Regions from separate parts of the Aureimonas sp. AU40 genome, predicted to be linked through region 3. Evidence: predicted binding sites of a transcription regulator. Region 3 holds the regulator's gene; each other region holds the start of a gene.
What was found. Region 3 encodes LexA, which represses DNA repair genes until DNA is damaged. Its sites were predicted from a motif close to TGTTCNNNNTGTGTTCNG; they were not measured.
Positions count from the first base shown of each region.

Region 1: the regulator LexA is predicted to act here: its motif matches at 3,446-3,463, upstream of recA (recombinase RecA).
Region 2: the regulator LexA is predicted to act here: its motif matches at 1,727-1,744, upstream of AUL32_RS12420 (ImuA family protein).

Region 1 is NZ_BBWL01000042.1:29,850-37,353, reverse strand. It holds gene cckA (cell cycle histidine kinase CckA) at 1-1,359, shown strand, start outside; gene AUL32_RS16255 (pseudouridine-5'-phosphate glycosidase) at 1,499-2,419, opposite strand; gene AUL32_RS16250 (PfkB family carbohydrate kinase) at 2,431-3,378, opposite strand; gene recA (recombinase RecA) at 3,525-4,607, shown strand; gene alaS (alanine--tRNA ligase) at 4,783-7,431, shown strand; gene AUL32_RS16235 (hypothetical protein) at 7,493-7,504, opposite strand, start outside.
Region 2 is NZ_BBWL01000036.1:25,555-33,058, forward strand. It holds gene AUL32_RS12410 (flagellin) at 71-919, shown strand; gene AUL32_RS12415 (metallopeptidase family protein) at 1,049-1,471, opposite strand; gene AUL32_RS12420 (ImuA family protein) at 1,959-2,942, shown strand; gene AUL32_RS12425 (Y-family DNA polymerase) at 2,887-4,509, shown strand; gene AUL32_RS12430 (error-prone DNA polymerase) at 4,506-7,504, shown strand, end outside.
Region 3 is NZ_BBWL01000041.1:421,477-428,980, forward strand. It holds gene AUL32_RS15505 (peptidylprolyl isomerase) at 1-1,335, shown strand, start outside; gene trpD (anthranilate phosphoribosyltransferase) at 1,332-2,363, shown strand; gene trpC (indole-3-glycerol phosphate synthase TrpC) at 2,360-3,169, shown strand; gene moaC (cyclic pyranopterin monophosphate synthase MoaC) at 3,166-3,648, shown strand; gene AUL32_RS15525 (molybdopterin molybdotransferase MoeA) at 3,645-4,856, shown strand; gene lexA (transcriptional repressor LexA) at 4,928-5,665, shown strand; gene AUL32_RS15535 (ComEC/Rec2 family competence protein) at 5,619-7,504, opposite strand, start outside.

The sequences.
Region 1 (7,504 bases), on a different contig from region 3:
CGGGAGGCGATCCGCCAGGCGCTCGCCGCCGCCTCGCGCGGCCAAGCCGACATACCCTCCGTCGACGCGGAGCTTCCAACCGAACCCATGCGCTCGGCCCGGCTCTATGTCAGCGCCAATGCCGACATGCAGGACGGCACGAGCGAGGTGGCGATTCTCTACGGCGTGGACATCACGCAGCAGCGCACGCTCGAAGACCAGTTCGCAAAAAGCCAGAAGATGCAGGCCATCGGCAATCTGGCCGGCGGCATCGCGCACGACTTCAACAACGTCCTCACCATCATCACCGCCTCGGTCGATTTCCTCCTGCTCAACCATCGCTCGGGCGATCCGTCCTTCCAGGATCTGCTTCTCATCAAGCAGAGCGCCAACCGCGCGGCCTCGCTGGTGCGCCAGCTCCTGGCCTATTCCCGCCGCCAGACCATGCGTCCCAAGATGCTGAACCTGACGGACGTGATCGCCGACATGCATCTGCTCCTGAAGCGGATTTCCGGCGATCTGGTGAAGCTGGAGCGACACCACGCCCGCGATCTCTGGCCCGTCATGGCCGATATCGGTCAATTCGAGCAGGTCGTGACCAATCTTGTGCAGAACGCCCGGGACGCGATGTCCACGCAAGGGACGGTCACGATCTCCACCCGCAACGTGTCGGAAGCCGAGGCGGCCGCATTCGCCTATTCCGAGCTCATCTCCGGCGAATACGTCCTGATGGAGGTCGCCGACACCGGTTCGGGCATGCCGGCCGACGTCGCGGAGCGCATCTTCGAGCCCTTCTTCACCACCAAGGAAATCGGCAAGGGAACGGGCCTCGGCTTGTCCATGGTCTATGGCATCGTGAAGCAGTCCGGCGGCTTCATCTTCGTGGAGTCCAAGCCCGGCGAGGGTACGGTGTTCCGCATCTTCCTGCCGCGGCACATCCCGGCCGAAGTCGCCGCGCCGCGCGTCGAGCAGGCGGGCACGCAGGCCGCCAATGCCAAGATGGACCTCTCCGGCACAGCTTCGATTCTGCTGGTCGAGGACGAGGACAATGTGCGCGCGGGCAATGTGCGCGCGCTCAAAATGCGGGGCTACGAGGTTCACGAGGCGTCGTCCGGCATCGAGGCTTTGGACGTGATGGAAGAACTCGACGGCAAGGTCGATCTCGTCGTATCGGACGTCGTCATGCCGGAGATGGATGGGCCGACCCTCCTGCGCGAGATGCGCAAGGTGCGGCCCGACCTCAAGTTCATCTTCGTGTCCGGCTATGCCGAGGACGCCTTCGCCAAGAATCTGCCGGAGGGCGAGAAGTTCGGCTTCCTGCCCAAGCCCTTCTCGCTTCGCGACCTCGCCGTGGCGGTCAAGGACGCCTTGGAAGAGTAGCGACAGACGCGGGAACGCCGGCTGTCGGTTCGTCCGGTTCGGCGACCCTAAACGTTATTGCGGAGCGCCTCACAATCGAGCGCGCTCCGCTTAGATTTTTGCCGAACAGTCTTCGATCAATATTGAAGTCTACGTGCCGTCAGGCCTTCGGGCGTTTGGCGAGCGCGACACCGATGCGGGCCGCAAGACGCGCGTTGGACTGCACGAGATCGATATTGGTCGCGAGCGAGCGGCCGTCACTGAGCTCGAAAATCCGCTGCAGCAGGAAGGGCGTCGTCGCCTTGCCCTGGATGCCCTGTGCCTCGGCGTCGCTCAACGCGGCGTCGATCCATGTGCCGATCGTGGCACCGTCGATCTCCAACTCTTCCGAAAGCGGATTGGCGATCAGCATGCCGCCGGCGATCTCCAGCTTCTCGCGAACCCGCTGGAAGTCGGCAATGGCGTCGGCGCTGTCCATGCGGATGGGCGCGGCGATGCCGGAGCGGCGCGACCAGAAGGCCGGCAACTCGTCGACGCCATAGCCGATCACCGGAACCCCTTTGGTTTCCAACACTTCGAAGGTCTTCTTCAGGTCGAGGATCGCCTTGGCGCCAGCCGACACGACGATCACCGACGTTTGTGCGAGTTCATCGAGATCGGCCGAGATGTCGAAGCTGGTTTCCGCGCCCTTGTGGACGCCGCCGATCCCACCCGTCGCAAAGACTTCGATCCCGGCCAGTTTGGCGGCGATCATCGTCGCGGCGACGGTGGTCGATCCTGTCCGCCCGGCGGCCACGGCATAGGCAAGGTCGGCCCGAGACAACTTCAGCGCGCCTTGCGTCTGCGCCAGGGCTTCGAGCTGGGCGTCGGTCAGGCCGACATGCAGCTTGCCGTCGATCACGGCGATCGTCGCCGGCTCGGCGCCCTCCTCGCGAATGAGCGCTTCCACCTGACGCGCCATCTCAAGATTGCGCGGCCAGGGCATGCCATGGGTGATGATGGTGGATTCGAGTGCCACGACGGCGCGGCCGAAGCGCAAGGCTTCGGACACGGCGGGCGAAAGCTGGATCAAGTCGTTCATGAGGTCATGCCTTACGCAAGAGGTGTGGCGGGAGGAAGCGACGCGGCCCGCAGGCGGCAACGCAGAAGCGAATCGAGGGGCAGCTCGGCCTCGATATGGAATGAGGACGCCGCCATGCCCACCCGAACGGCCGAGACGAAATCCGCCCCGTGGAGCAACTCGAATGCGGCGCCGGCCGCCAGCGTGTCGCCGGCCCCGGTCACGTCCCGAATGGATGAAATCTGAGGCGTCGCCTGAAGGTGGCGCGCCGAACCGTCGAGAATCAACGCAGGGTTCGGCCCATCCGTGATCACCGCACGCCGGAGGCCAGCGCTGAAGAGTCCCTCCGCGAGATCGGGAAGAGGCGTGTCCTTGCTGAGGCAAAGCAGCGAGACCGCTTCCGTTCGCGACAGGAACAGCGCCGAAAGCGCGGGCAGACAAGCCCGAAAGCGCAGAACCTTAACCGGGGAAACGGCGATGCCGAAGACGGGGCGCCCGCTCGCCGCGCCCGCGAAATGCGTCAGGCTGACGTCCGGCAGATTTGCGTCGAGAATCCAGGCGTCAGCCGAGGCGAGCTTGTCCCTCAGGTGCGAGCGTCGAAAAGACCGGGGCGAGAGAAGGTCGTAGATCTCCATGTCGGCGATCGCCGCACGCAACTCGCCAGTCTCGTCCAGGATAGCGGTGTAGCTGGCCGAGCGCCGATCGAGCCAGGTTAGGGAACCATCGCCGATCCCCTCGCTTTCCAAAGCACTCTCCACGGCAATTCCGATCCCGTCTCCGCCCCTGGCGCTGACGAGATGGGTCTGCGCGCCGAAACGGGCGAGGGCGCGCGCGGCGTTGAAGGCGGCGCCGCCGACACTCTCGCGGCTTCGGCCGGGGTTGGAGGCGCGCGGCACGAAGGACACGCCGGAGCGCGCCACGCGGTCGAGATGCGCTCCGCCGAGAAGGACGATCTTGGGCAGGACAGGATCGGTCGTCATGGGCAATCGAAAGCCGAAAACTGCGCGCTGGAAATCAGAAACAAAGCAGGAACGCGCCTTGAAAAATGAGAACAAAAAGGGTACATGTCCGTCACAGCCAAGCGCATTGCACCCCGTCTCGCCCCGTGAAATAAGGTTTCACCTTCATGGCCCAGAGCCCACTCCGTCTCGTTGAGGATACTTCGGTGGACAAGAACAAGGCGCTCGATGCAGCGCTTTCGCAGATCGAACGGGCCTTCGGCAAGGGCTCCATCATGCGACTCGGCCAGACCGAGAAGCTGGATATCGAAACCGTTTCGACCGGCTCGCTCGGCCTCGACATCGCGCTCGGCATCGGCGGCTTGCCGAAAGGGCGTATCGTCGAGATCTACGGGCCGGAATCGTCGGGCAAGACCACGCTCGCGCTTCATACCGTGGCCGAAGCTCAGAAGAGCGGCGGCGTCTGCGCCTTCGTGGATGCCGAGCACGCGCTCGACCCGGTCTATGCCCGCAAGCTCGGCGTCGATCTCGACAATCTCCTGATCTCGCAGCCCGACACGGGCGAGCAGGCGCTGGAGATCGTGGACACGCTGGTTCGCTCCGGCGCGATTGACGTGCTGGTCATCGATTCGGTGGCGGCGCTGACGCCGCGCGCCGAAATCGAGGGCGAGATGGGCGACTCGCTGCCCGGAATGCAGGCTCGCCTGATGAGCCAGGCGCTGCGCAAGCTCACCGGCTCGATCTCGCGCTCCAAGTGCATGGTCATCTTCATCAACCAGATCCGCATGAAGATCGGCGTCATGTTCGGCTCGCCCGAGACGACGACAGGCGGCAATGCGCTGAAGTTCTACGCCTCCGTGCGCCTCGACATCCGCCGCATCGGCTCGATCAAGGATCGCGAGGAGGTCACGGGCAACCAGACCCGCGTCAAGGTCGTGAAGAACAAGCTGGCCCCGCCGTTCAAGCAGGTCGAGTTCGATATCATGTATGGCGAAGGCGTGTCGAAGGTCGGCGAGCTCGTCGATCTCGGCGTGAAGTCTGGTATCGTCGAGAAGTCGGGCGCCTGGTTCTCCTACAATTCCCAGCGTCTGGGCCAGGGACGTGAGAATTCCAAGCAGACGCTGCGCGACAATCCGGCACTTTTGGCCGAGATCGAGGCGGCCATCCGACAGAATGCCGGCCTTATCGCCGAGAAACTGCTGGACTCCGGCCCGTCCGAGGACGACGGCGAGGGGGATGGCGAAGCCTGAGACCCGCTTCCCAATAGATGACGACGCCCGCCGCATCGGCGGGCGTTTTCGTTTCCGGCCCTCGGCAGCGCCATCGTCCCGATGCGGCATAGACAGGATTTTCCCTCGCCGCTAAAAGGCTTGCGCGGAGCGGTTCCCATGCCCCGGCCGCGTCTCCCCAGTTGAAGGTTTTTCCATGAGCGGCGTGAACGAGATCCGGTCGACCTTTCTTCAATACTTCGCGAAGAACGGGCATGAGCCGGTCGCCTCTTCGCCGCTCGTGCCGCGCAACGATCCGACCCTGATGTTCACGAACGCCGGCATGGTGCAGTTCAAGAACGTTTTTACCGGGCTGGAGAAGCGCGACTACACCCGCGCCACCACGGCGCAGAAGGTGGTTCGAGCCGGCGGCAAGCACAACGATCTCGACAATGTCGGCTACACCGCCCGGCACCACACGTTCTTCGAGATGCTCGGCAACTTCTCTTTCGGCGACTATTTCAAGGAAGAGGCGATCAGCCTCGCCTGGAACCTCGTCACCAAGGAGTTTTCGCTCGACAAGAGCCGTCTGCTCGTCACCGTTTACTCCGAGGATGAGGAGGCCGCGCGCCTCTGGAAAAGCATTGCGGGCTTCTCCGATGATCGGATCATCCGCATCCCGACCTCCGACAATTTCTGGACCATGGGCGAGACCGGCCCCTGCGGCCCGTGCTCCGAAATCTTCTACGACCAAGGTGAGAGCGTCTTCGGCGGCCCTCCGGGCTCGCCGGACGAGGACGGCGACCGGTTCCTCGAATTCTGGAACCTCGTCTTCATGCAGTTCGAGCAGGTTTCGCCGGGCGAGCGGGTGGCTCTGCCGCGTCCCTCGATCGACACCGGCATGGGCCTCGAGCGCATGGCCGCCATCCTGCAGGGCGTCACCTCCAACTACGAGATCGACCTGTTCCGCCGACTGATTGCGGCGGTGGAGGAGGCGATCGGCTCGCGCGCCCAAGGCGATGCGCTCGCCAGCCACCGCGTCATCGCCGACCATCTTCGTGCCACTGCCTTCCTGATCGCCGATGGCGTCCTGCCATCGAACGAAGGGCGCGGCTATGTGCTTCGCCGTATCATGCGCCGCGCCATGCGCCACGCCAAGCTGCTGGGCGCGCGTGAGCCGGTTCTCTTCAAGCTGCTGCCGGTGCTGGTGTCCGAGATGGGTCGCGCCTATCCCGAACTGGTGCGGGCCGAGGCGCTGATCTCGGAGACGCTGAAGCTGGAGGAGAAGCGCTTCCTCACGACGCTCGACCGCGGCCTCATCTTGCTCAACGACGCCTCGCAAGGGCTCGGCCAGGGCGACAGTCTCAACGGCGAGGTCGCCTTCAAGCTCTACGACACCTATGGCTTCCCGCTTGACCTTACGCAGGACGCGCTGCGCGCTCGCGGCGTCGGTGTCGATCTCTCCTCCTTCCAGGCCGCCATGGAGCGCCAGAAGGCCGAGGCGCGCGCGAGCTGGGTGGGCTCTGGCGAGGCGGCGGCGGAAACGGTCTGGTTCGCGATCCGCGAGCGCGAAGGCGCGACCGAGTTCCTGGGTTACGACACCGAAACGGCCGAGGGCGAAGTGCGCTCGATCGTGCAGGGCGGCGCCGAGGTGCCGGAGATCACCGCCGGTCAGCAGGCCACGATCGTCCTCAACCAGACACCTTTCTATGCGCAGTCCGGCGGCCAGGTGGGCGACACCGGCATTCTCAAGGGCGACGGCATCCGCTTCGAGGTCGAAGACACGCAGAAGGTCGCCAACGGCCTGTTCATCCATCGCGGCAAGCTCGTCGGGGGCACGCTGAAGGTGGGAACGCCTCTGGAACTGGTGGTCGATCACGCGCGCCGCACAAAGATCCGCGCCAACCATTCGGCGACGCATCTACTGCACGAGGGTTTGCGGGAGATCCTCGGGACGCATGTCGCCCAGAAGGGCTCGGAAGTTTCGGCCGATCGCCTCCGCTTCGACTTCTCGCACCCCAAGCCTCTCGAGGCCGCAGAGCTCGCGAAGGTCGAGGAACTCGCCAACGCCGTGATCCTTCAGAACACGCCGATCGAAACCCGTCTCATGGCGGTGGACGACGCCATCGCACTCGGCGCCATGGCGCTGTTCGGCGAGAAGTATGGCGACGAGGTTCGCGTCGTCGCGATGGGCGAAGCCAAGGGCGGAAAGTCCGCCTATTCGATCGAACTTTGCGGCGGCACCCATGCTCGCGCGACCGGCGACATTGGTCTGGTCCATGTCGTGTCCGAAGGGGCCGTGGGCGCCGGCGTGCGCCGCGTGGAAGCGCTGACGGGCGTTGCCGCGCGCGACTATCTCCTCGAGCAGGACGCCCGCGTGAAGCGCATCGCGTCCACTCTCAAGGTGGCGCCGGCGGAACTGGCCGAGCGTGTCGAGGCGCTAGCCGAAGAGCGCCGCCGCCTTGAGCGCGAGCTGACCGAGGCCAAGAAGAAGCTGGCGCTGGCCGGCGACGGCAATGCCTCTTCCACGGCACCGAAGGAGATCGGCGGCGTGTCCTTCGTCGGCCGCGTGCTGGACGGTGTCGCGCCCAAAGACCTCAAGGGTCTTGTGGACGAGGTGAAATCGGGTCTCGGCTCCGGCATCGTTGCCTTCGTCGGCGTGGCGGACGGCAAGGCCAGTGTGGTGGTCGGCGTCACCGACGATCTGACCGCCCGTTTCAGCGCCGTGGAACTCGTGCGCGCGGCTTCCGAGGCCATCGGCGGGAAGGGCGGCGGCGGTCGTCCGGACATGGCGCAGGCCGGGGGACCGGATGCGGCCAATGCCGACGCCGCTATTGCGGCGGTCGAGGCTAAGCTCGCGGCTTGACTATCCTGACTACTGGGACAGAAAAGGGGCGCCCGGAGCGCCCCTTTTTTTTGCGCGAGACTTACGAGTTCCA
Region 2 (7,504 bases), on a different contig from region 3:
AAAATCCTTGGATGCTGCGGGTCTATTTCTGTTCTCGAAGGCAACAACGCCTTGAACGGGGAAAACGAAAATGGTCAGCATCAACAACACCGCAGTCAATAGCGCAGTTCTCGCCAGCCTCCGTCAGACGAACGCCGATCTGGCAACGTCGCAGAACCGGATCGCCAGCGGTTTGAAGATCGCTTCCGCCAAGGACAACGCCTCGGTCTGGACGACTTCGCAGAACATCCGCAAGGATCTGGCGGCTCAGGACACGATCGACGGCAATCTGGCGATCGCCAAGGGGCAAGCCGACGTTGCCTATTCGGCCCTGTCGTCCATCTCTGATATCCTAGATAAGATGAACACGGCGGCGAGCCAGCTCGGGAACGTTGGTGCTGCGCAGAATGCGCAGCTTGGTAGCGATCTGAAGAATTACCAGGAACAGCTCCTGGCGGTCGCCAAGACGGCGTCGATGAGTGGTGTCAATTTGTTGACCAGCCTGCCTGCAGCCGTCGTGACGACCGCTATCGCACAGGACCAGGGATCTCCGATCAACCTGACCTTCACGCCGACGCAGATTTTGGCGGCCGATGGCTCGAGCGGAACTTTGGCTACCATTTATGCTACGGCGCAGATTGATGCATCAACGTCAACTTCAGCTATCACCACCTACAAGGGTCTCTTCGCCGCTGCCTCGACCGCCGTCACTAGCTACATGACCAGCGTTGGGAACTATTCCAAGAGCGTTGTCGCCCAGCAGGACTTCAGCGCGAAGGTGAAAGACATCCGCACCAATGCTCTGAGCGCGCTGGTGGATGCCAATATGGAAGAAGAATCGGCTCGGGTTCAGTCCCTGCAGGTGAAGCAGCAGCTGGCGTTCCAGGCGCTTTCCATCGGCAATTCCTCCGCCCAGAACATCCTTCGCCTCTTCCAGTAAGCCGAAGGCGGCGCCTCGCGCCCCCCGTCGCGATACCTCGTCTCGCGGCTTACAAGATGACCCTCCGGTGCTCCCCGTGCCGGAGGGTTTTTGCGTCCGCAACTCTGCGGATGTCCAGCTGAAGCCGGCTTAGTCCGCCTGCGCCTCCAGCGCTTCCATGTCGTCGTCCGACAGGCCGAAATGGTGGCCGATCTCGTGGATCAGGACGTGGGCGACCAGCGTGCCCAGCGATTCCTCGTGCTCGGCCCAATAGTCGAGGATCGGGCGGCGGTAGAGGAGGATGCGGTTCGGCATCTCGCCGGTGGAACTCACCGCCATCGCGGCCACCGGCCGGCCTTCGAACAGGCCGAGAATGTCGAACGGGCTTTCGAGGTTCATCGCCTCCACCACCTCGTCGTCGGGAAAATCGGCGACATGGAAGCGGATTTCGCCGGACAGGGCGCGAAACTCCGGCGGCAGCGACGCATAGGCGTCCAGCGCCAGCGATTCGATCTCCTCCAGGCTCGGCGCCATGCGCCGGCCCCAAGCCTTGGCCTGATCGAGCTGAGCCATCCCCGTCCTTCCCTGATCTCCGCCCGGCCTCGCCGATGCGGCGGTCCGTGCCCTCCCGCTCTTCGTGACATATCGCACCGTCGCCCGCGAGCCTGCCGCGCTTCACGAAGGCGCGGGGCCGCGCCCTGTCCACATCCCAGCCCTGCAAACGCCTTTTGAGCCCCTTGGTTTTCCACAGGCGGCCGTCAGGAGGGTGGAAGGAAAATAATCCAGACCCCGGTGCGATTGACTCGCGGGAAGGCCTCTGGAATCCATAGGAACATAAAGTGAACAGATGCCGTTTCGGACGGTGCCGCTCGGCGGCGAGACAGGCTGTCCGAAGGAGAAGACCATGCTGGCGGCGAAACCGGAAACCGCGTCCCCCGATACGCCGGAGCCCATCCGTTCCTTCCAGAAAAGCTCGACACAATCAAGACTTGGCCCCTGCGGCGCGTTATCCGACGAGCTGCCGAACGAGGGGGAAAACGAGGGGGAAGCACCGGCGCCGATGCCGCGCCTCGGTGATCTGCGCGCGGTGATTCGGCGAATCGAGGATCGCGCGCCGCCACGCTGGAGCGAGCGGGGGACGGGCGATGCGGGGGCCGAACAGGGAGGGGAGGGGGAGGAATTTTGTCCTGCCGTGCCCGTGTGCCCGCTCGGTTTTGCCGAGATCGACGATCGGCTCGGCGGCGGCTTTCCCGAGGCCGGCTTGTCGGAGCTGCGGGTGGAGGGGGTGCGCGATGCCGGCGCGGGCCTCGGCTTCGCGTTGGCGCTGGCCGTGCTGCTCGGCGCCACGGCGCGCCGACCGTTGGTCTGGATCGCGCCGGCCGCGACGCTCACCGATGCCGGCTATCCCTACCGGCCCGGGCTGGCCGGCTTCGGGCTCGACCCCGCCGCGCTCGTGATGGTGCGCGCCCGCCGGCTGGAGGAGGCGCTCTGGGCGGCGGAGGAGGCGGCGCGCTCCGGCGCCCCGGCGCTGACGCTGCTCGAAGTGCAGAACAACCCGGCGCAGCTTTCGCTGGAGGGCTCGCGCCGCCTCCATTGGCGCTCGCGCGCCGCCGGGCGGCCGGTGGTGGTGCTGCGCCAGGGCGGTTTTGCCGAATCCACCGCCGCGCCGCTGCGCCTGCGCCTCGCGGCCGGTCCCGCCGCTGACACCCCCCGCAGCGGGGCCGGGCTGGAGGCGCAGCGCCTCGTCGGCGCGCCCGCCTTCACCGTCTCGATCGAGAAATCCCGCGATGGCCGCCTTGGCCAAGTCTGTCTGGAGTGGAACCCCCATGAGCGTCGATTCGAAACGATCCGTCCCGCCGCGCTTTCTCGGCCTGTTCTTTCCACGCCTCCCGACGGACCGGCTGCGCCGGCAGCGGTTCGGCCGCTCATGGCGCCTGGAGAAGGAGGGGCGCCTGGAGAAGGAGGGGCGCCTGGAGCAGGAGGGGCGCGTGGAGAAGGAAGCGTGCGGGACGGCGCCCGCGAGCCGCGCCGCCGCGCATCCTGACGCGGGTTTTCCCCAGCCGCTGCTGACGCCGCGCCTGGGGGCGGGCAACGGCCACCGCCCGCCCGCCGCGCTGCCGCTGGCCACCCTGCGCCCCTCGCAGCGCGACGTTGTGGAAGGCGCGGAAGGAGAACTCGCCCCGCTCGCGCTGTTCGAGCGCCAGGGCGGCGCGGACCGACTGGCAGCCTTGTGCGAACTGGCCACCGGCCTCGGGCTGCGGCCGGGCCTCGGCCTTGCCGAAGCGCGGGCGCGCTTTCCCGAACTGGAACTTTGCGACATGAACCGAGGGGCCGACCGCCAGCTTCTGGAAGCGCTGGCCGACGCGGCCGAGCGCTACACGCCGCTGGTCGCGCGCGACGGGCGGCAGGGCCTCGTGCTCGACATTTCGGGCTGCGCGCATCTTTTCGGCGGCGAGGCGGCCTTGTGCCGCGAAGTGGCGCTGCGCTTCGGGGCGCAGGGCTTCGCGCTCGGCTGGGGCCTTGCCTCGCAGCCCGCGCTCGCTGGCGCCCTGGCGCGCCACCGGCCCGGCGTCAGCGTGGCGGCGGGGGAGGAGGCGCCGGCGGTCTCCGCCCTGCCCATCCAGGCCCTGCGGATCGATGCCGAGGAGCGCGCCCGGCTCGGGCGCCTTGGCCTCGCGACGGTGGGCGATCTCCTGGCCCTGCCGCGCGCCTCGCTGGCGCGCCGCTTCGGCGAGGCGCTGCTCGCCCGGCTCGACGCGCTCACCGGCCGGCATCGGCGCCCGATCGAGCCGCGCCGCTACGTCGCCCCGCTCGGGCGCGAACGCCTCCTGTTCGAGCCCGTCAGCCTCGCCGACGACATCCTGCGCCTCGTGCGCCATCTCGCCGGGCATCTCAGGCCCGATCTGGAGGCGCGGGGCGAGGGCGCGCGGCGGCTGGAACTCGCGCTGTTCCGTGTCGACGGGCGGGTGGAGCGGCTGGAGGTTCGCAGCGCCCGGCCCCTGCGCGCGCCCGAGCGCATCGAGCGCCTGTTCGCCGAACGGCTGAAATCGATCAGCGACGATCTCGACGCCGGCTTCGGCTACGATCTCCTGCGCCTGTCGGTGATGGAAACCGAGGCGATGGACGACCGGCAGACGAGCCTGACGGAAGAGGACGGGCAGGGCGGCGGCGAGGCGCTGGCCGATCTTCTCGACCGCCTGTCCACCCGGCTGGGCGAGGCGGCGATCTTCTCGCTGGAGCCCGACGAGAGCCACCGGCCGGAGCGCGCGCAGCACCGCGTCCAATGGCTGAGCGCATCGGGCGCGATAGAAGGCGAAGTGCCGCTGTCGCCCCGGCCCTTGCGCCTTCTCGTGCCGCCCGAGCCGGTCAGCGCCACGGCCGAGGTGCCGGATGGGCCGATCCGCCAGTTCCTCTGGCGCCGCGCGCATTACCGCGTCGGGCGGATCGAGGGGCCGGAGCGCATCGCGCCCGAATGGTGGCGCGCCGACGCCGTGCCGGAGCGCGACTATTACCGCATCGAGGACGAGGGCGGCCGGCGCTACTGGATGTTCCGCGAAGGCGGGCGTCCGGACGGCGCCTCCGGCTGGTTCCTGCACGGCCTCTTCGCGTGAGCGGCAAGGGGCTCCTTGCGCCCGGCCCGGGCTTTTGCGAGATCGGCGCGGCCTCGACCTTTTCGTTTCTGCGCGGCGTGTCGCAGCCGGGCGAGATGGTGGTGGCGGCCAAGACCCTGGCGCTGGGCGGCCTGGGGCTGGCCGACCGCAACACGCTGGCCGGCGTGGTGCGGGCCTATGGGCAGGCGGAACTGGCCGAGATGCCCTTTCGCCCCGGCGCGCGGCTGGTGTTTCGCGACGAGACGCCCGACCTCTTCGCCTATCCCCGCGACCGCGCCGCCTGGGGCCGGCTTTGCCGGCTGTTGACGGTCGGAAACCTGCGCGCGCCCAAGGGCGAGTGCCATCTCGATCTGGCCGATCTCCTCGAATGGGGCGAGGGGCTGAACCTGGCGCTTCTCGCCCCAGACGCTTTGGGCGGCGACGAGGCGGCGGGCGGCGAGGCCGAGCGGCGCCTGCGCGCGGCGCTGAACCCGCTGGCGCACGCCTTTCCCGGCGCGCTGCGCCTGGCCCTCGCGCCCCGGCTCGACGGCGGCGACCGGCGCCGCCTCGCTCGCGCGCAAATCCTGGCCAAGGCCTGCCGCGCGCCGCTTCTGGCCACCAACGACGCGTTCTATCACGGCGAGGACCGGCGGCCCTTGAGCGATGTCGTCACCGGCATTCGCGAGCATGTGCCGCTGGCGCAGGCCGGCTTTCGTCTGGCCCGCAATGGCGAGCGGCGGCTGAAGCACGAGGGCGAGATGCTGCGCCTGTTTCGCGGCTTCGAGGGGGCGATCGGCGAGGCCCGGCGCTTTTTCGAGGAACTCGACTTCGATCTCGCCAGCCTGAAATACGACTATCCCGACGAGGCGCTGGGTCTTTCCGTTTCGCCCGCCGAGGAGCTTCGGCGTCTGGCGCGCGAGGGGGCGGTGCGCCGCTACCATCCCAAGCCCGTGCCGGACAGCATCTGGAGCCGGATCGAGACCGAGATGGCGCTGATCGAGAAGAAGAAATACGAGCCCTATTTCCTCACCGTCCACCGCATCGTCGACGCCGCGCGGGAGATGAAGATCCTCTGCCAGGGGCGCGGCTCGGCGGCCAATTCCGTGGTCTGCTACTGCCTCGGCGTGACGGAGGTGCATCCCGACAAGGCCGGCCTCCTGTTCGACCGCTTCATCTCGGCCGACCGGGACGAGCCGCCCGACATCGACATCGACTTCGAGCACGAGCGGCGCGACGATGTGATCCGCTGGATCTACGATTTCTACGGCCGGGATTCGGCCGCCATCGCCGCCACCGTCATCACCTATCGCGCCCGCTCGGCGGCGCGCGAGGTCGGTCAGTGCTTCGGCCTGTCGGAGGATGCGCTGAGCGCCCTGTCCGGCTCGGTCTGGGGCTATTCCGCCAGCGATCTCGGCGCGCGAGAGGCCGAGGCGGCGGGGCTATCGGCAGAGGACCGCACGACGCGGCACGTGCTTGACTTCGCACGCCAGCTCGCCGGCTTCCCCCGCCACTTGTCGCAGCATGTCGGCGGCTTCGTGCTGACGCGCGGCCGGGTAGACGAGACCGTGCCGGTGCTCAACACCGGCTCCAAGGGCCGCATCATCGTGGAGTGGGACAAGGACGATCTCGACACGCTCGGCATCCTGAAGATCGACATCCTGGCGCTCGGCATGCTCTCGTGCCTGCGCCGCGCCTTCGACATGCTGAACAAGCTTTACCCCGGCGAGGCGACGGGCGACGGGCGGCCGGCCACGCTAGACACGCTGCCGGTGGAGCCGAAGAACGGCCCTGTCTGGAAGATGACGCACCGAGCCGACACGCTCGGCACGTTCCAGATCGAATCCCGGGCGCAGATGTCCATGCTGCCCAAGCTGAAGCCCAACGAGTTCTACGATCTTGTGATCCAGGTCGCCATCGTGCGCCCCGGCCCAATTCAAGGCGACATGGTACATCCCTATCTCCGGCGGCGCATGAAGCTTGAGGATGTGACCTATCCCAAGGAGGAACTACGGCAGATCCTCTGGCGAACAGAAGGCGTGCCGCTGTTTCAGGAGCAGGCCATGCGCATCGCCATGGTGGCGGCCGGCTTCACGGGCGCCGAGGCCGACAAGCTGCGCCGTGCCATGGCGACCTTCAAGCGCACGGGGCAGGTCACGCATTTCAAGGAGCGGATGATCTCCGGCATGGTGGCCAAGGGCTACGAGCCCGACTTCGCCGCCCGCTGCTTCAGCCAGATCGAGGGCTTCGGCGAATACGGCTTTCCCGAAAGCCACGCCGCCTCCTTCGCGCTCTTGGTCTATGCTTCGGCCTTCATCAAGTGCCACTATCCCGATGTCTTCGCCGCCAGCCTTCTCAACTCCCAGCCCATGGGCTTCTACGCCCCGTCGCAGATCGTGCGCGACGCGCAGGAGCATGGGGTGGAGGTGCGCGCCGTCTGCGTCAACCGCTCGTCATGGGACATGACCATGGAGCCTGCCCGCTTCGACCCGCGCCGCATCCACCCCCGCCACCGCGAGATGGCACGCGATATCCGCTCGCGCCACGCCATCCGGCTCGGCTTTCGGCAGGTGAAGGGCCTTGGCGAAGGCGAGATGCGCCGGCTCGGCTGGGTGCGCGATTCCACCGGCCCGTTCCGCTCGCTGCACGATCTGCGCCAGCGCGCCGGCCTTTCGCGCCGTACGCTGGAGCGGCTGGCGGACGCCGACGCCTTCACCGATCTGGGTCTCACGCGCCGCGAAGCGCTCTGGGCGGTGCAGGGGCTGGACGAGCCGGTGGAGGATCTGCCGCTCTTTGCCGCCTCGCGCGGGGCCGACCTGCGGCCCGAGGCGCCCGCCGCCCTGCCGGACATGCCGGAGGGCGAGGAGGTGGTGAACGACTACCGCTTCCTGTCGCTGTCCTTGAAGGCGCATCCCGTGTCCTTCCTGCGCGGCCATCTCGCCGATCTCGGCATCGCGCAGACGGTGGCCCTGGAGGGGGTGCGGCCCGGCCGGCGGGTGGACGTGGCGGGGCTGGTGCT
Region 3 (7,504 bases):
TACAATGGCGAACGCCGGACGGTGCAATATGTCGTTCTGCAGCCACAGCCCGCCGACGGGCTCGCCGATCCGAGCGACGAGGAACTCGGCAGCTACTTCACCGAACATAACGACACCTACCGCGCGCCGGAATACCGAGCCTTTTCCTATGTCGCGCTGACACCGACTTCCATGTCCGAGGCGGACAAGGTCACTGACGAGGAACTCGCTCGCTATTACGAGGCCAACCGTGCGCAGTTCACGACGCCGGAGCGCCGCGGCGTGCAGCAGGTCGTCTTCGCCGATCGCGCCTCCGCCGACAGCGCGGCGCAAGCCCTTGCCGGCGGCGCAACGCTTGCCGACGCTGCCAAGGCCGCAGGCCGCGAGATCGCCGATCTCGGTGTGATCGACCGCGCCGCCTTGGGCAATGCGAGCCTGGCCGAAGCCGCCTTCGCGGCGCAGCCCAACACGCCGACCGGAGTCGTCGAGGGTCCCTTCGGCCCGGTCATCCTCAATGTAACCAGCGTGCAGCCGGAAGTGGTGCGCCCGTTCGATGCCGTGCGAGAGGAAATCCGTGCCGGTTTGGCGAAGGACGCGACCAACACCCGCATCACCAATGCCTATAACGCGCTGACCGACGCCCTGCAGAGCGGCGCGCCGATGAGCGAGGCCGCCGCGCAGGCCGGCGTGAAGATCGAAACCGCTCCTGCCGTTTCTCGCGAAGGCGCGACGCCTGCCGGTGCAAGGGTCGATTCGATTCCCGGCCGGGATCAGGTGCTCGCCGCCGTCTTCGCGGCGGAAGAAGGCGGCGACATCCCGCCCGTGCAGTTCGATGGCAACAGCTACGTCTTCCCGGTTCTCGGCGAGATCACCCCGGCGCGGGATCGCCCGCTGGACGAGGTGCGCGATCGCGTGGTGGCCGACTGGAAGCAGGACGAAGCCGTGCAGATGGTGGTCGATCGCGGTCAGTCGCTGGCGGAGCGGGTTCGCAAGGGGCAAAGCTTTCAGGACATGGCGGAGGTCGAGGGGCTGACGCTTGAGACCGCACCCGGCCTGACGCGCGCCACGGCGGTTCCCGCGCTCGGCGAAGCCGGCATGCGCGCCGCCTTCTCGGGTCCGCAAGGCCTCGTGGCCTCGACGCCGGCTCGCGACTCGGGTCAGGCGCTGGTGCTTCAGGTTTCCGAGGTCGCGGCGCCAGCCGATCCGGCGTCCGTCGTGGCCGAGAATACAAGGTCCGGCCTCGGCCAAGCGCTTCGCGGCGATTTCGAACAGGGCTACATCGCCGCGCTCCAGAGCGGCGTCCCCGTAACCTACAATCAGAAGGCCATTCAGCAGGCGAAGGCGAGCGTGCGATGAGCCCAGGGATGAAGCCGCTTCTCGGAAAGGTCGCCTCCGGCAAGGCGTTGACCCGGGACGAGGCGCGGCAGGCCTTCTTCATTCTGATGTCCGGCGAGGCGACGCCGTCGCAGATCGGCGGCTTCTTGATGGCGCTACGGGTTCGCGGCGAAGCCGTGGACGAGATCGCCGGCGCGGTGGATGTCATGCGCGCCAACATGGCGGGGGTCGTTGCACCGTCGGACGCGGTCGACATCGTCGGCACCGGCGGCGATCAGTCCGGCACGTTCAACGTCTCGACTTGCGCAGCCTTCGTGGTCGCCGGTTGCGGCGTGACGGTGGCCAAGCACGGCAACCGGGCCCTTTCTTCCCGCTCCGGCTCGGCGGATGTCCTGGCGGCACTGGGTGTCGATGTCGATCTCAGCCCGGATCAGATCGGACGCGTCATCGAGGCGGCCCGCATGGGCTTCATGTTCGCGCCGACCCATCACGCGGCGATGCGCTTCGTCGGTCCGAGCCGTGTGGAACTCGGCACCCGCACGATCTTCAATCTCCTTGGTCCCCTGGCCAATCCGGCCGGCGTGAAGCGCTTTCTGCTGGGCGTCTTCGCGCCCGAATGGGTCGTTCCCGTTGCCGAAGCCCTGAAGGCGCTTGGCGCGGAAAAGGCTTGGGTCGTACATGGCGACGGGTTGGACGAGATGACCGTCTGCGGCGAGACGCGGATCGCCATTCTGGAAGACGGCGAAGTTCGGCAGACCGTGCTTCGCGCCGGCGACGCCGGCCTGCCCGAACACCCCATGGCAGAGTTGATCGGCGGTGATGCCGAGCACAATGCCGAGGCGCTTCGCCGGGTTCTCGCCAACGAGCCGAGCGCCTATCGCGATATCGTGCTTCTGAACGCGGCGGGTGCCCTGGTGGTCGCGGACAAGGCGGCGAGCCTTGAAGAGGGCGTGGCGCTGGCGCAAATGTCCTTGGCAGGGGGCGCTGCCGCGGACGCATTGTCCAGGCTTGTCACGGTGTCCCAATCCATGCGGAGAGCAGGCGCTTGAGCGATATCCTCACCAAGATCGAAGCTTACAAGCGCGACGAGATCGCCAAGGCGAAGCGCGAGGTTTCCCTTTCGTCCCTCGAAGACGCCATTCGGGTGGGTCTGCCCCCGCGCGGCTTCGCCGAGGCGGTGCGGCGCAAGCATGCGGACGGACAGTTCGCTTTGATCGCCGAGGTGAAGAAGGCCAGTCCTTCCAAGGGTCTGATCCGCCCCGACTTCGATCCCGTGTCGATTGCCCAGTCCTATGAGCGAGGCGGAGCCGCCTGCCTCAGCGTGCTGACGGACACCCCGTCGTTCCAGGGCGCGCCGGGATTCTTGACGGAGGCGCGCAACGCCACCGCCCTGCCCGCCTTGCGCAAAGATTTCATGTTCGACACGTATCAGGTTGCGGAAGCGCGCGCCTGGGGTGCCGATGCGATCCTCGTCATTCTGGCGGCCGTAGACGACGCGCTGGCAGCCGAACTCGAAGCCAGCGCTTTCGCGCATGGGATGGACGTCCTTCTCGAAGTTCATGACGAGGCCGAGGCCGAACGCGCGCTCAAGCTGCGTTCACCGCTTTTCGGCATCAACAACCGCAATCTGCGCACCTTCGAAACCGATCTGTCCACAAGTGAGCGGATCGCCCGGCTTGTCCCGGCGGATCGCATCCTCGTTGGCGAGAGCGCGATCTCGACGCATGAGGATTGCGTGCGCCTCGCCGGTGCGAACATTCGCACCTTCCTCGTCGGCGAGAGCCTGATGCGGCAAAGCGACGTGGAAATGGCCACTCGCAAGCTGCTCTTCGGCGCGGCGGCGGAAGCGGCATGAGCGAGGCTTCACTGACTCATCTCGATGCGGACGGCTCGGCCCGCATGGTCGATGTCGGTGACAAGCCCGAGACGGTCCGCACGGCGCGGGCCGAAGGCCTCGTCCTGATGCGGGCGGAAACGCTGGAGATGATTCGGCAGGGCAGTGCCAAAAAGGGCGACGTGATCGCGATCGCGCGCATCGCCGGCATCATGGGCGCGAAAAAGACCCACGAACTGATTCCGCTTTGCCACCCGCTGATGCTGGAGAAGGTCTCGCTCGATCTGGAGTACGAACCGGCATTGCCCGGCATCCGCGTTTCCGCGACGTGCCGGGTATCCGGCAAGACGGGGATCGAAATGGAAGCGCTGACAGCCGTCTCCATCGCCTGCCTCACGATCTACGACATGGCGAAGGCGGTGGACCGCGACATGACGATCAGCCAGATCCGCCTCGTGGAGAAAACGGGCGGACGTTCCGGCACTTGGAGCGCCGCGTGAGTTTGCTGCCGGTCGAGGAGGCGCGCGATCGGCTCCTGTCGGACGTCTCGCCGGTGGCGCAAACCGAGCGCGTAGACCTGCGGAGCCTAGCCGGAAGGCGGCTGGCGAGCGATCTCTCGGCCATCCTGACCCAGCCTTCTTTTGATGCCTCCGCGATGGACGGATATGCCGTCCTTGCCAGCGACTTGGGCACTGGTGAAACGCGACTGCGTCTCATCGGAGAATCGGCCGCCGGCGCGGCGTTCGAAGGCATTTTGCGTGCTGGCGAGGCGGTTCGCATCTTCACCGGCGCACCCGCGCCGCAAGGCGCGGATGCCGTCGTCATCCAGGAGAACACAGAGCGTCCGAACCCGGAGACGGTGCTCGTCCGCGAGCCGGTCACGCCCGGCCGCCATATCCGCCCGGCAGGGAATGACTTTCGAGAGGGCGCGCCGCTTCTCCGGGCCGGCACGATCTTTCGCCCTGCCAGTATCGCGCTGGCGGCAAGCGGCGGTCACGCGGAGGTGGAGGTTTGTCGGCGCCCGCGCGTCGCCATTCTGATGACCGGCAGCGAATTGGTTCTGCCCGGCACGCGCCCCGGCCCGGCGCAGATCGTGGCATCCAACGGGTTCGGCATCGCTGCCATGGTGGAAGCGTCAGGCGGAGAGGCTTTATCCTATGGCGTTGTCGCGGACGACCGCTCGGCGCTTGCCGCCGTGCTCGACAGGGCCAGGCGCGATGAAGTGGATGTCTTCGTGACGATCGGCGGCGCCTCGGTCGGAGATCACGACCTCGTCGCGCCGGTCTTTCGCGAGTGTGGAGTGGAACTCGATTTCTGGAAGGTCGCCATGCGGCCCGGCAAGCCGCTGATGGCCGGACGCTTCGGCGAGATGCGGTTTCTAGGTCTGCCGGGAAACCCCGCCTCCAGCCTCGTCACCGCCGAGCTTTTTCTTCGGCCGCTGGTCGAACGGCTGGCCGGGCGCCCGGCGCACGGTGGCTACGAAAGGGGCGTATTGGGGACGCCCGTCCCCGCCAACGATCATCGTGCCGAGTTCATGCGTGGCCGAATCAGTGGGGAGACAGATGGCAAGCCCCGCATCGTCCCGTTCGATCGGCAGGACTCCTCGCTCCTCAGTGTCTTCGCCCTAGCGGACGTACTTCTCGTCAGGCAACCTCATGCTCCGCCTAGCGAGACCGGCGATCCCTGTGAGTTCGTGCGATTGGCTTGACAGGCATCCTTGCAGAACACAAACAGAACAGATAGGCTTTGTTCAGGTTTTGTTTTGGTTGGATACGAACGATGTTGACCCGCAAGCAGCATGAATTGCTCCTCTTCATTCATGATCGCCTGCAGTCGATCGGCGTTCCCCCGTCCTTCGACGAGATGAAGGAAGCGCTGGACCTGAAATCCAAGTCCGGCATCCACCGGTTGATTACGGCGCTGGAGGAACGTGGCTTCATCCGCCGCCTTCCCAACCGGGCCCGCGCTCTTGAGGTCGTTCGGCTTCCCGATTCCATGGCCGGTAAAGCTCAGGTCGCCGCGTCAACTACCGCGAAGGTTTCCCAAGGCGAGACGATCGAGCGGCAGGTTTTGCCCTTTCCGGGGCGGGCTGCCACCGCGCGAAGCGGCGAGACGGCGGACGCGGCCAATGACTCCATGCCTGTTCCCGTTATGGGCCGCATCGCAGCGGGTGTCCCCATTTCCGCGATCCAGCAGAACAGCCGCTCCATCGCCCTCCCGATTGAGATGTTCGGCCAAGGCGAGCATTACGCGCTGGAGGTCAAAGGCGATTCGATGGTCGAGGCCGGCATTCTCGACGGCGACACGGTGCTGATCCAGCGGGCGGAGACGGCAACCGCGGGCGAGATCGTCGTGGCTCTCATCGATGAGGAAGAGGCCACCTTGAAGCGCTTCCGTCGTCGCGGCGCCATGGTCGAACTGGAAGCTGCCAATCCCGCCTATGAGACGCGGGTCCTGGAAGCGGGACGGGTCAAGGTGCAGGGTCGTCTCGTCGGTCTGATCCGCCGCTATCATTAGGGCGCGGCCGCGCGCCTTTCGGCGTTTTCCGGCTCGGCTTGTCGCCTCCCATTCGCTCGGGCCAAGGCGCCGAGCGATGCTGGTTCCATTCTTCGAAAGGCTGGGGAATGGACGGCCGTAGCTCCCACCCGCCTCGCTGCCTCTCCAGAGCCACCGCGCCTGTGCGCCGCAGTGTGCGGAGCGTCAGAAGTTTCGCACCTGAGCGGCAAGATTCGATGCGAGGCGCGCGGGCGACCACGGCAATATCGGCCGTGTCGCAGAGTTCTCCCAGCTTCTCCAACTGATCGGTCCAGGCGATGCGGAGCCCCGAGCGGGTCTTCGCACGGCAAATCTGCTCGTCGCATTCGAAGGTCTTTCGATCGTCCTTCGAACGGCCGGGAGGCGCCAACTGGTAGGCGCGCTTCCATTGATCGTGCACGAAGCGGTTCGGGCGCTTGCGAAGATCGATCACCTGCCCATTGTCGCCTATCACTGCGATGTCCCGAGCGTCCTCCGATATGGCGAGTTCGGGGCGCGAGGCTGCAGGAACGAGGAGAAGGCCGAGCACCAGCGGGGCGACCGCCGCCCATCGAAAATGGCTCTGGCAAAACGAGAGCAGCAGCAGACAGACCGTGAAGCAGATAAGGCTGACGCTGCCGATCTGCCCAACGCCATAATCGGGAAAGGCAGCGGCCAGCGCCTTCGCCATCCAGAACACGAGATCGAGCCCCCAACCAATGGGCACAAGCGCCAAGCTCTCGAGGCCGAGGGGCATCAGGCAGACGCTCGCCAACGCCAGCGGCATGATCCAGAACGAGAAGATCGGCGTCGCCAGGACATTGGCAAGAAGGCCGAAGGGCGCGGCCCGCTGGAAATGGTAGATCGCGTAAGGCGCCGTCGCCGCGCCGGCAATCAGCGACGACAAGAACACGCCGATCACCACCAGCGCCAGCGTGCGCAAAGGCGAGAGATCGTCGCCCGCCCCTTTCGACCACCGGGAATACGCACCATAGGCCCCGACCAGCGCGGCGGTGGCGGCAAACGACATCTGGAAGGTCGCGGTCATCAGTGCATGCGGCGAGATCAGCATGACCACCATGGCCGCAATCGCAACATTGCGCAGGGTCAGGGCCGGTCGATCCACCAGAACCGCGCCCAGCATGATCGCGATCATGACGAAGGATCGCTCGGTTGCGGCGTTGTCACCCGCCAGTAGGAAGTAGAACCCGGTGATGCCCAGCGCCGCGACCGCCGCGATCTTGCGCGCCTGCCAACGCAGCGCCAGCGACGGAAAGGCGGCGATGCTTGAGCGCACCGCTAGCATGGTCATTCCCGCCACTAGCGCCATGTGAAAGCCGGAGATTGATAGGACATGGGCAAGTCCGGTTACTCGCAAGGCGGCTTCGATGTCGTCGGGGATCCCGGCGCGCTCGCCATTGATGAGCGCTGCCGCGACAGCGCCGCGCTCGTCCGGCAGCACGGCGCGAATCCTATCGCCGATCAGCAGGCGCAGCTTGGCGACGTGTTCGAAAACTCCAAGCGTCTCGGGTTCCACGGAGGGGTTCGGCGGCCCGAGGGAGTAGCCGAAGGCTCCGGTGCCGTCGAAATAGGGCATGAAAGCGAAGTCATATCCACCGGGAAAGGCAGGGCCTGCCGGCGGCTGCAGGCGCACGAGGCCCACATAGCGAGCGCCGATCGCCAGGGCCTCATGGCGGCTCGATACGAGCACGCGTACGCGTTCCGGCGGCCGGCTGAGATGCGGGCGCTCCGTTGCCAGGACTTGGATCGTATAGCGATAGCGCCCGCGATCGTCCTGCTCGCGAAGCAGAACACGCCCGGAAATGCGAACCGTTGCATTTC